One region of the Streptomyces sp. NBC_01410 genome, then DNA from elsewhere that is predicted to be linked to it. Evidence: riboswitches for the same ligand, from Rfam matches in the RefSeq annotation. Region 1 holds a riboswitch; the other holds the start of a gene.
The links. A riboswitch is a leader RNA that binds a small molecule or an ion and turns the genes downstream of it on or off. The one in region 1 is predicted to bind glycine.
Positions count from the first base shown of each region.

Region 2: linked by a shared signal. The riboswitch ahead of gcvT (glycine cleavage system aminomethyltransferase GcvT) and the one ahead of gcvP (aminomethyl-transferring glycine dehydrogenase) in region 1 are both predicted to bind glycine.

Region 1 covers NZ_CP109530.1:1,518,652-1,526,299, reverse strand. The annotation lists gene OG741_RS07060 (DUF881 domain-containing protein) at 1-393, shown strand, start outside; gene OG741_RS07055 (FHA domain-containing protein) at 542-1,423, shown strand; gene OG741_RS07050 (MerR family transcriptional regulator) at 1,466-2,209, shown strand; gene OG741_RS07045 (bifunctional nuclease family protein) at 2,263-2,736, shown strand; gene OG741_RS07040 (MerR family transcriptional regulator) at 2,895-3,488, shown strand; gene OG741_RS07035 (DNA polymerase IV) at 3,556-5,079, shown strand; gene OG741_RS07030 (PRC-barrel domain-containing protein) at 4,992-5,372, opposite strand; glycine riboswitch at 5,487-5,583, shown strand; gene gcvP (aminomethyl-transferring glycine dehydrogenase) at 5,762-7,648, shown strand, end outside.
Region 2 covers NZ_CP109530.1:6,004,063-6,011,710, reverse strand. The annotation lists gene OG741_RS27765 (ABC transporter substrate-binding protein) at 1-1,650, opposite strand, end outside; gene OG741_RS27760 (ABC transporter permease) at 1,759-2,757, opposite strand; gene OG741_RS27755 (enhanced serine sensitivity protein SseB C-terminal domain-containing protein) at 3,196-3,984, opposite strand; gene OG741_RS27750 (enhanced serine sensitivity protein SseB) at 4,052-4,822, opposite strand; gene OG741_RS27745 (AAA family ATPase) at 5,103-5,765, opposite strand; glycine riboswitch at 5,911-6,008, shown strand; gene gcvT (glycine cleavage system aminomethyltransferase GcvT) at 6,157-7,281, shown strand; gene gcvH (glycine cleavage system protein GcvH) at 7,341-7,648, shown strand, end outside.

The sequences.
Region 1 (7,648 bases):
ACGGTCGCCGCGCAGGGTCCGGGCATCACGCTCACCGTCCAGGACCCGTCCGGCACGGTGGAGTCGGACATGCTGCTCGACGCGATCCAGGAACTGCGTGCGGCGGGCGCGGAAGCGATCCAGGTCAACGACATCCGGGTCGTCGCGGACACCTACTTCACGGGAACCGGCGCCGACATCGAGGTGGACGGCAAACCGGTCAAGGCCCCGTACCGGTTCAAGGTCATCGGCAAGCCGCAGGATCTGGAGCCGGCCCTGAACATCCCAGGCGGCGTGGTCCAGACACTGGAGAAGGAGCAGGCCACCGCCACGGTGGCGCGCTCGCAGAAGATCGTCGTGGATGCCTTGCGACCCGCGAAGCGGCCTGACTACGCTCGGTCGTCGGCGCAGTGAGGCGGGGGTGCATGGGGTCAGGCGGACCAGGGCATGAGCTTGCGGGGGGTCGGCACATCACATGCGTGCCGCGTGGTGGAAACTGTCTGGTGGTCACGGACGTTGTGAGGATGTCCGGGTCGGCAGGTCTGATCATTGAGGGTTCGTCCTGCCCCACGGGCGGGTCTATTTCGGTCAAGGGGAATCGCCCGTGAAGTTGTTTGGGAAGTTGTTCGGCAAGAGCGCACGCGAGGACGGTGGCAACGCCCGGCATCGCGCGCCGCGCCATGGCCAGAGTGAGGAGCAGGGCGCTGAGCGGCCGCTCTTCCGGGATGAGGTCGCTGGTCCGGGCGGTGACATTTCGGGCGGTCAGGGCGCGTCGTCTGTTGACCCTGCCGGTTCCGGCCGCATAGGTTTCGGGGAACCATCAACCTCAAGTACGGGTGGAGGGTTTGCCCAGGACCCGTACTCAACCAATCCCCACGCGGGGCAGCCGCGGCAGGAGGATCCGTCCATGTCGGCCTTGGTTTGTACGAGGTGCGGGCACCGCAATGCCGAGGCCAGCCGGTTCTGCTCCAACTGCGGTGCGCCGCTGCGTGGCGGAGCGCCCGCCGAGCGTGCTTCGGAGACGACCTCGACGATCTCCATCTCCGGCCTTGAGGCGTACGACTCGGAGGTGACGGGGCAGACGCAGATTCCGTCGCTGTCTCCCGAGGCCCAGGCCGCCGTCGACGCGCTGCCGCTCGGCTCGGCGCTCCTGGTGGTGCGCCGCGGTCCGAACTCCGGAAGCCGCTTCCTGCTGGACGGCGAGCTGACCACGGCCGGCCGTCACCCGCAGAGCGACATCTTCCTGGACGACGTGACCGTATCGCGGCGTCATGTGGAGTTCCGCCGGGGACCGGACGGCCGCTTCAGCGTCGCGGACGTCGGCAGCCTCAACGGCACGTACGTCAACCGCGAGCGGATCGACTCCGTCGTCCTGTCGAGCGGTGACGAGGTCCAGATCGGCAAGTACCGGCTGGTCTTCTACGCGAGCCAGCGGGGCGTGTAACCCTCCCCCGGACTCCGTCCGGGGGGACCACAGGGAAGGTACATGCTGCGAACACCGACGGGCGGTGCCGGGCACGGCACCGCCACCGCGGGCGAGAGGCTGATGAGCATCGGTACGGTGCTCAGCCGGCTGCGCGACGAGTTTCCCGAAGTGACCATCTCCAAGATCCGTTTTCTGGAGTCCGAAGGGCTGGTCGAGCCGCGGCGGACACCGTCCGGGTACCGCAAGTTCAGCCCCGAGGACGTGGAGCGGCTGGCGCAGGTGCTGCGGATGCAGCGGGATCACTACCTTCCGCTGAAGGTCATCCGTGAGCATCTCGACGCCCTGGGGCGCGGTGAGCACGTTCAGCTGCCCGCGCAGGGCCCGCAGCGGGAGGTGTTCGACGGCCCGTGGGAAGCCGTCGCCGACCGGCCGACGGCCGCGCGAGTGGGGCGTTCCGAGCTCCTTGCGGCCGCCGATGTGGGCGAGGCGGACCTGGCCGAGTGGGAGTCGTACGGCCTGCTGGCGCAGGGCGAGGACGGCGCTTACGACGCCGAGTCGGTGACCGTGGCCAAGCTGGTCGCGGACCTGGGGAGATTCGGGCTGGAGCCGCGGCATCTGCGGGCGATGAAAGCCGCCGCGGACCGTGAGGCGAGCCTGGTCGAGCAGGTCGTTGCACCCTTGCGGCGGCACCGTAATCCGCAGACCAGGGCGCATGCCGAGGCGACCACAAAAGAGCTCGCTGCCCTGTCTGTACGGCTGCACGCGGCCCTCGTACAGACGGCTCTCGGGGTCAGGCTGCACTGATCATGGGAGAGCCCGACTACCCAAACCGGTCGGGCACGTCCTAGGGTTGCTGTGTGAACGAGCTCGACGTTGTGGGTGTCCGGGTCGAAATGCCCTCGAACCAACCGATCGTGCTCCTGCGTGAAGTGGGAGGCGACCGGTACCTCCCCATCTGGATCGGTCCCGGGGAGGCCACCGCCATTGCCTTTGCCCAGCAGGGCATGGCTCCGGCGAGGCCGCTGACGCATGACCTCTTCAAGGATGTGCTGGAGGCGGTGGGCCAGGAGCTCACCGAGGTGCGCATCACTGACCTGCGCGAAGGGGTCTTCTACGCGGAGCTCGTCTTCGCCAGTGGAGTCGAGGTGAGCGCGAGACCGTCCGACGCCATAGCGCTGGCCCTGCGTACGGGTACGCCGATCTACGGCAGCGACGGGGTCCTCGACGACGCGGGAATTGCCATCCCGGACGAGCAGGAGGACGAGGTGGAGAAGTTCCGCGAGTTCCTCGATCAGATCTCGCCCGAGGACTTCGGCACCAACAGCCAGTGACCGTCCGAACGGTTGTCGTCAGCGCATTCGAGTAGCCTTTCCCCGAATACGGGCACGAGAAACCACTCTCAGGGTGATTATCACTCGGCGTGGCGATCGTTGACGCACCCCTGGTGACTGCCTACCGTCGAGTCGGCAGGTCAAGGACGGAGGTCGGCGTGAGAAGCAGCGGCGACGGTACGGCTGGGGGCGCCCCCGGACGGAGTCTGGGGGAGGGCGGTCTGCATCCGCTTCACGAAAGTGCGGCCGAGGCCGGGGAAACGATCGGCTACCGCGGTCCGACCGCGTGTGCGGCGGCGGGTATCACCTACCGCCAGCTCGACTACTGGGCGCGCACCGGGCTGGTCGAGCCCAGCGTGCGGCCGGCGTACGGATCGGGGACGCAGCGGCTCTACAGCTTCCGCGATGTGGTTGTCCTCAAGATCGTCAAGCGTTTCCTGGACACCGGCGTAGCGCTGCAGAACATCCGCACCGCGGTGCAGCATCTGCGGGCGCGTGGCGTCTCGGACCTGGAGCGCATGACGCTGATGAGCGACGGTGCCACCGTCTACGAGTGCTCGTCGCCTGACGAGGTCGTGGATCTGCTCCAGGGCGGCCAGGGGATCTTCGGGATCGCCGTCGGTGTGGTCTGGCGTGATGTCGAGGCGGCGCTGTCGCAGCTCCACGGCGAGCGGATCGACACCGGCGAGACGCTGGTCGGCAACAACCCTGCGGACGAGCTGGCCAGGCGCAGACGCGACCGGGCCGTCTGAGCGGGTGCGGCGGAGGGACCACGTTCTGCCGGGGCCATTGTCAGTGGCTTAGGGCAGCATCGGAGTTGTGAGATCCGCGCCGACGATTCTGCATCTGGACATGGATGCCTTCTTCGCCGCCGCCGAGCAGGCGGCGAAGCCGAGTCTGCGCGGAAAGCCGGTGGTGGTCGGCGGGCTCGGGCCGCGCGGCGTCGTCGCGACCGCCTCGTACGAGGCACGGCGCTTCGGGGTCCACTCCGCGATGCCGATGGCGCAGGCGAGACGGCTCGCGCCCAATGCCGCCTATCTCGTGCCGCGCTTCTCGCTCTACCGCACGGTCAGCGAGCAGGTGATGGAGCTGCTGGGCAGGCTCTCACCGCTGGTGGAGCCGCTGAGCCTGGACGAGGCGTTCGTGGACCTGGAGGCGGGCGGGGTCGCCGACGACTCCGCGTCCGCGAGGGAGACGGGGGAGCGGCTGCGTGCGGAGATCCGCACGGTCACGGGTCTCACCGGGTCCGTCGGGCTCGCCGGATCCAAGATGCTGGCCAAGATCGCCTCCGAGCAGGCGAAACCCGACGGTCTGGTGCTCATCGAGCCGGGTACGGAACGTGAGCTGCTGGGGCCGATGTCGGTGCGCACGCTGCCCGGCGTCGGCCCGGCGACGGGGGAGCATCTGCGCCGCGCGGGTATGACGACCGTCGCCGAGCTCGCGGAGGCGGGCGAGGACGAGCTCGTACGGCTGCTGGGCAGGGCGCACGGGACCTCGCTGTTCCGGATGGCCATGGGGTACGACGACCGGCCTGTCGTGGCCGAGCGGGACACGAAGTCGGTGTCGGTCGAGGACACCTTCGATGTGGATCTGCACGATCGGGTGCGGGTGCGGATCGAGGTGGAGCGGCTCGCCGACCGGTGTGTGCACAGGCTGCGGGCCTCCGGGCACTCCGGGCGGACCATCGTGCTGAAGGTGCGGCGATACGACTTCTCGACGCTCACGCGCTCCGAGACGCTGCGCGGGCCGACCGACGACCCCTCGGTGGTGCGGGAGGCCGCCGGGCGGCTCCTGGAGGCCGTGGACACCACAGGCGGGGTACGGCTGCTCGGCGTGGGCGTCACCGGGCTCACCGACTACACCCAGGAAGACCTCTTCGCCCAGGCCGCCGCCGACGAGCAGGCCGCTGCCCACGAGCAGGCGGCCGCGGACGATCATGGCGGACCGGCGCACGAGGGGGCGTCCGAGGCGGCGGGCGACCAGGGGGCTCATGGGGGCGATGAGCCGGCCGAGGCGGGCGTCGTGGAGCCCGTGGCACATCCGGAGCGGCGCTGGGCGGCCGGGCACGACGTACGGCATGCCCAGTACGGCGCGGGCTGGGTGCAGGGCAGCGGCGTCGGACGGGTCACCGTGCGGTTCGAGGAGCCGGGGTCGCCGCCCGGGCGCGTCCGTACCTTCCGTGTCGACGACCCCGATCTCGAGCCCTCCGACCCCCTGCCGCTGGTGCCGCTGCCCGAGAAGGAGCAGAGCCCGGGTCAGTCCTCCTGGCCCGCGACACGGCCGAAGGAGGTTTCCCCCGACGGCGTGGGCGTTTCAGGGGCCTCGGACAGATCGAGGCCGTAGTGGTGGTAGAGCTGCAGTTCCTGCTCCGGGGAGAGATGACGGCCGACACCGAAGTCCGGCGCGTCCTTGATCAGCGAGCGTTCGTACGGGACGTGCAGGGTGTCGTCGACCACCTTGCTGGGCTCCAGCGGGACGAAAGCGTCCCTGCTGAACAGGCCGGTGCGCACAGCAGCCCACTCGGGCACGCCGGTCGCATCGTCGAGATACACCTCGTCCACAGTCCCGATCTTGGTGCCGTTGCGGTCGAACGCCTTGCGGCCGATCAGGCTGCGCGGATCGATGTCGGTCTGCACGGTCCCTCCAATTGGTCGCAACTGCTGTCTAAATACTACAAAAGTGCACATCGTGACTGTCGGCCACTTGAGCGATCGGAGCGGGAGGGCGCTGGTACGCTGGCAGACGGCTGCTGACCCCGTGCGGGAGAGTCCACCGGTGACACACCGGCGGCGCCGAAGGAGCAAATCCTCCCCGGAATCTCTCAGGCCCCTGTACCGCACGGACGAGGTCACTCTGGAAAGAAGAGCGGGCGTCGGACGGCGTCCGCTCTCACCGACGGTGAAAGCCGGCGCGCCTGCGTGTGCGCCGGTGAAGCTCTCAGGTTGAGATGACAGAGGGGGAGGCCGTCCGGGCATCCGCGCCGCGATGCCCCTCGCCGGTCGTGTCAGACCAGGAGGCCTCCTAAATGACCGCCAACCGCATTCCGCTCTCCCAGCTGGAGCAGGGCATCCCCTTCGAGCAGCGCCACATCGGGCCCGACGCCGAGGCCCAGGCCAAGATGCTGGCGCAGGTGGGGTACGGCTCGCTGGACGAGCTGACCGCCGCCGCGGTGCCCGCTGTGATCAAGAGCGCGGAGGCGCTGAACCTCCCGGGCGCGCGCACCGAGGCCGATGTCCTCGCCGAGCTGCGCACGCTGGCCGACCGCAATCAGGTGCTGGCGCCGATGATCGGCCTCGGCTACTACGGCACCTTCACGCCGCCGGTCATCCTGCGCAATGTCATGGAGAACCCTGCCTGGTACACGGCGTACACGCCCTACCAGCCGGAGATCTCCCAGGGCCGCCTCGAGGCGCTGCTCAACTTCCAGACGATGGTCGCCGATCTGACCGGCCTGCCCACCTCGGGTGCGTCGCTGCTCGACGAGGCCACCGCCGCGGCCGAGGCCATGTCGCTCGCCCGCCGCGTCGGCAAGGTCAAGAACGGCGTCTTCCTGGTCGACGCCGACGCCCTGCCGCAGACTCTCGCGGTGATCGAGACCCGTGCCGAGCCGACCGGCGTCGAGGTCGTCACGGCCGACCTGAGCGAGGGCATCCCCGCCGAGATCGCCGAGCGCGGCGTCTTCGGCGTACTGCTCCAGTACCCGGGCGCCTCCGGCGCCGTCCGTGACCTCAAGCCCGTCATCGAGCAGGCGCACGAGCTCGGCGCGATCGTCACCGTCGCCGCCGATCTGCTGGCGCTGACCCTGCTCACCTCGCCCGGCGAGCTGGGCGCCGACATCGCGGTCGGCACGACGCAGCGGTTCGGCGTCCCGATGGGCTTCGGCGGACCGCACGCCGGCTACATGGCCGTCCGCGAGAAGTTCGCGCGCAGCCTGCCGGGCCGGCTCGTCGGCGTCTCCGTCGACGCGGACGGGAACAAGGCCTACCGCCTCGCGCTGCAGACCCGTGAGCAGCACATCCGCCGCGAGAAGGCCACCAGCAACATCTGCACCGCGCAGGTGCTGCTCGCCGTCATGGCCGGGATGTACGCGGTCTACCACGGCCCCCAGGGCCTGCGGTCGATCGCGCAGCGCACCCACCGCTTCGCGACGCTTCTCGCCGAGGGCCTGCGGGCCGGTGGCGTCGAGGTCGTGCACGGCTCGTACTTCGACACGCTCACCGCGCGGGTGCCCGGCAAGGCCGCCGACGTGCTCGCCGCCGCACGCGAGGGCGGGGTCAACCTCCACCTCGTCGACGCCGACACCGTCTCCATTTCCTGCGACGAGACCACGGGACGCACGGAGCTGAACGTGGTCTGGGCGGCCTTCGGCCTCGAGGGCGACATCGAGGCGCTGGACGCGGCGACCGAGGAGGCTCTGCCGCAGTCGCTGCTGCGGACGGACGACTACCTCACGCACCCCGTCTTCCACCAGCACCGTTCCGAGACGGCGATGCTGCGCTACCTGCGCAAGCTCGCGGACAGGGACTACGCGCTGGACCGCGGCATGATCCCGCTCGGCTCCTGCACCATGAAGCTGAACGCGACCACCGAGATGGAGCCGGTCACCTGGCCGGAGTTCGCGCAGATCCACCCCTTCGCCCCCGTCGAGCAGGCCGCCGGATACCTCACGCTCATCCATGAGCTGGAGGAGCGCCTCGCCGAGGTCACCGGGTACGACGCGGTCTCCATCCAGCCCAACGCCGGTTCGCAGGGCGAGCTCGCGGGCCTGCTGGCCGTGCGCGCGTACCACCGCGCCAACGGCGACGAGCAGCGCACCATCTGCCTCATCCCCTCCTCCGCACACGGCACCAACGCCGCCAGCGCGGTCATGGCGGGCATGAAGGTCGTCGTGGTGAAGACCGCCGACGACGGC
Region 2 (7,648 bases), 4.5 Mb from region 1:
CTCGGAGACCTTCTGGTTCATCTGCTTGTAGATCTCGCCGGCCTTGTTCGGGTCGGTCTCCGCGATGGCGTCGTCGAAGAGCTTGTTGACGGCGGGGTCGTTCAGCTCGGAGAAGTTGTTGTTACCGCTCTGGAGGATGAACCGGCCGTCGACCAGCGGCTGCGAGAAGCCCTGGCCGGTCGGGAAGTCCGCGCCCCAGCCCATGATGATGATGCCGTAGCCCTTGGACTTGACGACCTTCGGCGAACCGATGATGCCGGACGTCTGGGCGCCGTCGAACTGGTCGACCTGGGCGTCGATACCGACCTGCTTCAGCGCGTTCTGCAGCGAGACGGCAGTGGCGACCTCGACCGGCTTGTTGTTGCGCACCGCGATGGTGGTCTTGAAGCCGTTCGGCTGGCCACAGGCCTTCAGCGCCGCCTTGGCCTTCTCGACGTTCGGCTTGCCGTCGTTCTTCAGAACCTCGTACGGGTCGTACGAGGGGTCCGCGCCCTTGATGCCCGCGGGGAGCATGTTCGGGGCGATGTCGCCACCGGCCTGCGGGCCGCCACGCGCCGTCTGGAGCGACTTGTGGTCCGCGGCGTAGATGACCGCCTTGCGGCACTCGATGTTGTCGAACGGCTTGACCGTCTGCGGGAAGACCGCGTAGCGGATGAAGCCGGTCTGGCCGTTGTCCAGGTTGCCCTTGTGCTTGCGCAGGGCGGTGGTACGAGCGGCCTGGCCGATGCCCGTCGCGTTGATGTCGATGTCGAAGTCGCCCTTGAGCAGGCGCTTGTCCATGTCGTCCGCGTTGGTCATGAAGGTGACCGTGATCTTGTCCGGAAGCGCCTTGCGGATCGTGTCCGTGGACTGCTTCCAGTTGGCGTTGCGCGACAGCACCATCGACTTGTTCGGCGCGTACGAGTCGATCTTGTACGGGCCGTTGGAGAAGGGCTTCAGGCCGTACTTGGCGGCCGTGTCCTTCTCCTTCTTCACCGGAGTGGCGGCCGGCATGGCGAGCATCTGCTCGAAGTCACCGTTCGGCTTCGGCAGCTTGAAGATGATGGTCTTCGCGTCCGGCGTCTCGATGGCCTTCAGGCCGAGCTTGTCGGCGGCCTTGTCCTTGTAGGGACCCTTGTACTCGGTCTTCGGGTCGAGGACCTGCATCAGGTAGACCGGGCCGCCGGAGATGACGTCCTGGGCCCAGGTGCGCTCGATGCCGTACTTGATGTCCTGCGAGGTGATGGGCGAGCCGTCCTCCCACGTGACACCGTCCTTGAGGGTGTACTTGTAGGTCTTGCCGCCGTCCGAGACCTCGCCCTTCGCGGTCGCGAGGTCCGGGACGAGCTCGGTGCTCGCCTGGCCCGGCTCCGGCTTGAAGCTGACGAGCTGGCGGGTGTAGTAGCGCGAGAAGTCCCACATGAAGCCGTAGTAACCGCGCTGCGGGTCCCACGAGTCGGCGTCCTGCGTGCCGACGAACTTCAGTGTGCCGCCCTTGGCCGAGGACGCGTTGGCCACCTTGCCGATGCCCGCGTTGAAGCCGGCCGCCTTGCCGGCGCCGTCCTTGCTGTCGTCGTCCTTGCCACCACATGCCGTGGCTGTCAGCAGGGCCGCGAGCACGACAGCCGTGCCTGCGGCAAGCCTGCGCTTCGACGTGCGATTGGTTGTCACGATGCTCGCAACCTCCGTAGTAGTCACGGCCCTTGAGGGCAGTGGTTCTTGACTAATGCTCCTGACCACTTCGGCAGGGGCGGTGTGTCCGCAGGGACGGTGTGGGGGTCAGCGGGAACCCTTCGGATCCAGCGCATCTCGTACGCCGTCGCCGAAGAGATTGAAGGCCAACACGGTGATGAAGATCGCCAGGCCGGGGATGATCATGAACAGCGGATCGTCCTCGTAGGTGCGCACGGCCGTCGAGAGCATTTCGCCCCACGACGGAGTGGGCGGCTTGACGCCAACGCCGAGGAAGCTCAGCGCGGCTTCCGTCAGGACGTTGGTGGGGATCATCAGCGTCGTGTAGACGGTGATCGGGGCCACCAGGTTCGGCAGCAGTTCCCGGAAGAGGATGTACGTACGTCCCGCACCGAGGCTCCGGGCGGCTTCGACGTACTCCCGTTCACGCAGCGACAGCGTCTGCCCCCGGACGATCCGGCCGATGTAGGGCCAGCCGAAGAAGCCGATCACCAGCACGAGGACCGCGATCCGCAGACCCGAACCGGAGAAGCCCCAGAGTTCGTTCGGGACGACCGAGATCAGGGCGATGATGAAGAGCAGCTGCGGGAAGGCCAGGAGCAGGTCCATCACGCGGCTGATGGCCGCGTCGACCCAGCCGCCGAAGTAACCGGCGATGACACCGAAGACCGTGCCCAGGGTGACCGCGACGAAGGCGGACAGGAAGGCCACGAGAAGCGAGATGCGCGCGCCGTAGACGATGCGGCTGAAGACGTCCCTGCCGTTGACCGGCTCAACTCCGAGCAGGAAGTCGGAACTGATTCCACCCCAGTCGCCGATCGGGGTGCCGAGCAGCGGGTCGATCGCGTCCTCGTGAAGTTCCTCGGGCGGGTGCCCGAGCCAGCTCACGATCAGTGGAGCGAATATCGCGACCACGACCAGGAGAAGCACCACGAAGCCGCCGACAAGTGCGACCTTGTCACGCTTCAACCGGATCCAGGCGATCTTCCAGGGCGAACGCCCCTCAATGGCCTTCTGCGGGACATCGGCGGCGACATCGACGGCCGCGGTCTCGGCCGCGCTCGTGTCGTGCAGTGGTGCCGTCATCGTGGTGGGGACCCTCCCGGCCGGTGGTGACCGACCCATGCCCGCCGCTGTAGCGGCTTCGTTCACATCAGCGGTGCGAGTTGTGTGCGTGGTGCGAGGAACGCTTGAAGAAGCAGGTCGTACACAGGACCGAAGGGTCCTTGATGCGGGAGTCTTCAACGCTGCTGCGATCACCCGCCAGACCCCACGGGGAATGTTTGCTCAAACGTGATGCGGCGAGGTGGTTTCCGTTATACGGACGGAGTCGCCGACTGAGCGGCATAGTAAATACCGCATACAGGGCGAAAGTTGACCGATGAGCCGCCATGCGGACAACGGCGCCTCATTCGAATACAAGACGCCCGAAGGCTCAAGCGCACACAATCCGACGCTGAACACCGGTACGCGGCATGGAAATACGAGCGGCCGTGTAGCAAATGGGGCGAAATCGCCCTCGACTCAGCGGCCGTGGGGCGGGGGGTAGCCGTAGCCGCCGCCGACAGGCGCGGCGCCGTGAGCGTCACGGTCGTAGAAGGGGCGGGCATTGGCCCGCAGCCACATCGTCACCGGGTCGTACTCGTCGGACATCGCGACCGTGGAGAGGGGCAGCCCGTCCGGGACCGCGGCGATCGACTGCTGCATCATCGCCCGCACCGTGTCCACGGACTGCCTGCTCGTGTCGTACAGATCGAGCCCGATGGCGAGATACGGAGCACCGAGCGCGGGCTGCACCCAGGCGCGGCGCAGGGAGCGGACCGCGGGTGTGCGGTGGGCGTTCTGCGAGAGCAGGGCGTAGAACTGGTGGATCTCGATGGCCGGTTCGGACAGCCGCAGGGGGCCCGCGGGCATCCGGTCGAGACCGGTGGCGATCCGGCGGAGATCGAGCCAGGGGATGCCGACGCCGCCGCCCGGGGCGTGCGGGTTGAGCCAGATGCCCCAGCGCTCGGGATACAGGGCGCGGGCGATGTCCGGGCCGCTGATCACTTCGTGCGCGCGGTTCCAGCCGGAGGCGGAGAGCTCCTGGGCGGAGGTCACGCACGGCGCGTAGCCGACGCCGTCGACCTCCATGTTCCCGTACTGGGCGTCGGGCGAGCCGGCCTGGCCGTGCCAGAGCAGCATCCAGAGCCTGCTGCCCGCCGGGTCGGCGATGGCCTGCAGCAGCGCCTCGTACGCGTCATAGCGTCCGGGTGTCACCTGGCGCAGCATGTGCTCGACCTGCCCCGCCGCCGCGGTGCCTGACGCACTCACCCTGGGTTCCGCCCCTCTTCGATCGACCGGTCCAGCTTAAACGGCAGCCCTGACACCCACTTGACGACTACGCGTGCTGTCGTTGGTAGAAGGGCCGCACGCGCTCAAGCATCCACTGTCCGACCGGGTCCTGCGCGACATCCAGAAGTACGAGATTGACGGGCCAGGGCACCTGGACCCGGCCCAGTGCCCGGCCGAGGGCGTCCATCGGGGCATTGCGCTCCGCGGCCTCCCAGGAGGAGACCTGGACACCGATGAAAAGGGCCGGCGGCTCGCCCTCGACGGAGGCGAGCGCGCGCCGGGCGCTCAGGACCACACCGGAGGACTCGAACTCGCCGGCCGCGGCGGCCAGGAAGTCCACCGGCTCCTCTTTCCAGTCCGGCTCGAAGAGCCGCACCCTGCCCCCGCTCGCGGGGCCGTCCAGGGGCGTGCGGCCGACCCGGCACAGTTCGGCGACGGCGGGCGGGGGCAGCGGGGCGCCGACGGTGCCGCCCGGGTTGACGGCGATGCCGAGCTGCGGGGGCAGTCCGCGGGCGAACTCGCGGGCGGGGGCGACGGTGAAGGACATATGGCTGCCGACGCAGGCCATGAACTGCTGCTCGGAGCTGAAGACCGGGACGTACGCGGCGCCCTCGATCTCCATCGTGGGCAGATCGAGATTCGGGCTGTCGTTGCTGCCGCCGTTGGGCAGCGGCACCCAGACCTGACTGCGGCCGAGCACCTCGACGAGACGCCCGCCGGCGGAGGCGTTGCCGAGGGACGCGGCGAGCACCTCTTCGAGCTCGTTGGCCGGCCAGCCGCCGTAGGGATGCGGGTGGGCCTGCTCGGGTGTGTGCATGTGCGGTCCTTCTCCCCCGGGCGTGGTGCGGTCTGCGCGTCGACGATAACGCGGAGCGGCGGGCCTTATCCCGGGGGCTCCGCCCCCGGACCCCCGCGCCTCAAACGCCGGCGGGGCTAATTTCAGCCCGTCCGGCGTTTGAGGACATGCGGCCGGAGGTCGCATACGGGGGTCCAGGGGGCGAAGCCCCTTGGTTACGGGATGGGGGTACCTCCCACGGCCGCCAGGCCGTAGGGGGAGGGCGGGGTGGGGTGAAGCCCGCCGCAGGCGCACCCCCCGCCTACTCGAAGCCCACCCGCCCCAGCGCCCCCGCCGCATCCCGGTCGAGCAGGACCGCCGACGCGCAGCCCACCGGCAGCCGCCCCGACTCCGCGTCCGCGATCAGGCGGCCCAACGCCCGCCGGTGCCGGGCGAAGGCGTACCCGGAGACTCCGCGGCCGCGCTCACGCTGGCCCGCGCGGGCGACCGCCGGGCTCACGTCGAGCAGCAGCAGATGCAGCCCGCTCCCCCGGCGCCGCGCCTCGCGGGCCAGCCAGCGCCGCACCCAGGCCTGAGTGCCGCAGTCGTGCACGACGACGCTCTCGCCGGAGCGCAGCGCGCGCCGCAGCCCGGCGTAGTGGGCGAGACGTACGAGCGGGCGGTAGACGGCGTACGGCAGCAGGCGCGGCATGCGCGCGTCCCACCGGTCACGGGTGTCCTGCGAGTCGATGCCGCGGCCGGTCGCCGCGCGCCGGATCAGCGTGGACTTTCCGCTGCCGGGCAGGCCGGAGACGACCACCACGTCACCGGTGGCGAAGACCAGGCTTCCCGGGCTGCGCCCGCAGCGGTCCCTCAGGTCACGCAGCACGGGCGCGGGCGCCCCGAGCAGTCGCCGGGCGGGCAGAGCCGGCCGGGCCGGCACCCCCGCGGTCGTCGCGTAGGCCTCGGACCTCTGCAACGTCATCACTCTCCCCGATGTCGGGTCACCCACCCTTGCCCATGAAGTGTAAAGAAACGGTAATGCGGTACAACCGTTTTGCAGCGAAGCCGGGCCCCCACTCCGCCGCGATGCGTGCAATGATGTGCGCGCCAACTGCATACAGGCCGCTTGAATCCACGCGGGAGAGTCCTGGCCACTGTGTGTGCCGGGCGCCGAAGGAGCAAGTCCCTCCCTTGAATCTCTCAGGCCCCGTACCGCGTGTGATGAGGCAGATCTGAAAAGCGAGCCGCTGTCGAGCGGCTCCACCCAAGGTGCAAGTCGCAACCACCTGTACGTACGGTTGCGACGAACCTCTCAGGTTCCGATGACAGATGGGGAGGATCGTCCTCATCGGCCTGCCCTGGGAGCCACATCTATGAGCAACGCCCCCCGTCTGACTGCCCTCGACGCCCTGCACCGGTCGCTCGGCGCGACCATGACCGACTTCGCGGGCTGGGACATGCCGCTGCGGTACGCCAGTGAGCGCGACGAGCACAACGCGGTCCGCACCAAGGCGGGACTCTTCGACCTCTCCCACATGGGCGAGATCACCGTCACCGGTCCCCGGGCATCCGATCTGCTCGACTACGCGCTGGTCGGCAACATCGGCTCCGTCGGCGTCGGCCGCGCCCGCTACACGATGATCTGCCAACAGGACGGCGGCATCGTCGACGACCTGATCGTGTACCGACTCGGCGAGAGCGAGTACATGGTCGTCGCCAACGCGGGCAACGCGCAGATCGTCCTCGACGCGCTGACGGAGCGCTCCCAGGGCTTCGACGCCGAGGTCCGCGACGACCGCGACGCGTACGCCCTGATCGCCGTCCAGGGCCCCGAGTCCCCCGGCATCCTGAAGTCGCTCACCGACGCCGACCTCGACGGCCTCAAGTACTACGCGGGTCTGCCCGGCACGGTCGCGGGCGTCCCCGCCCTGATCGCCCGCACCGGCTACACCGGCGAGGACGGCTTCGAGCTCTTCGTCGAGCCACAGCACGCCGAGAAGCTCTGGCAGGCGCTGACCGAGGCCGGTGCCCCGGTCGGTCTGATCCCCTGCGGGCTCTCCTGCCGGGACACGCTGCGCCTGGAGGCGGGCATGCCGCTGTACGGGCATGAGCTGACGACCGCCCTGACCCCCTTCGACGCGGGTCTGGGCCGGGTCGTGAAGTTCGAGAAGACCACCAACGACGGCCGCTTCGTGGGCCGCGAGGCCCTTCAGGCCGCCGCCGAGCACGCCGAGACCAGCCCGCCGCGCAAGCTCGTCGGCCTGATCGCCACGGGCCGCCGGGTCCCGCGCGCCGGTATGTCCGTCGTCGCGGGCGGTGAGGTGATCGGCGAGGTCACCTCGGGCGCACCGTCGCCGACCCTGGGCAAGCCCATCGCCATCGCCTATGTGGACGCGGCGCACGCCGCGCCGGGCACCGAGGGCGTCGGCGTGGACATCCGCGGTACGCATGAGCCGTACGAGGTTGTCGCGCTGCCGTTCTACAAGCGCCAGAAGTGACCTTCAGCACCACCCCTCCCGTTCACCAGCACTCCCCCGCGTACAGGAGAATTCAGGCCATGAGCAACCCCCAGCAGCTGCGCTACAGCAAGGAGCACGAGTGGCTGTCGGCCGCCGAGGACGGCGTGTCGACGGTCGGCATCACGGAGCACGCGGCCAACGCGCTCGGCGACGTGGTGTTCGTACAGCTCCCGGAGGTCGGTGACACGGTGACCGCGGGCGAGACCTGCGGCGAGCTGGAGTCGACCAAGTCCGTCAGCGACCTGTACTCCCCGGTCACCGGTGAGATCGTCGCGGCCAACCAGGACGTCGTGGACGACCCGTCGCTGGTGAACTCCGCCCCCTTCGAGGGTGGCTGGCTGTTCAA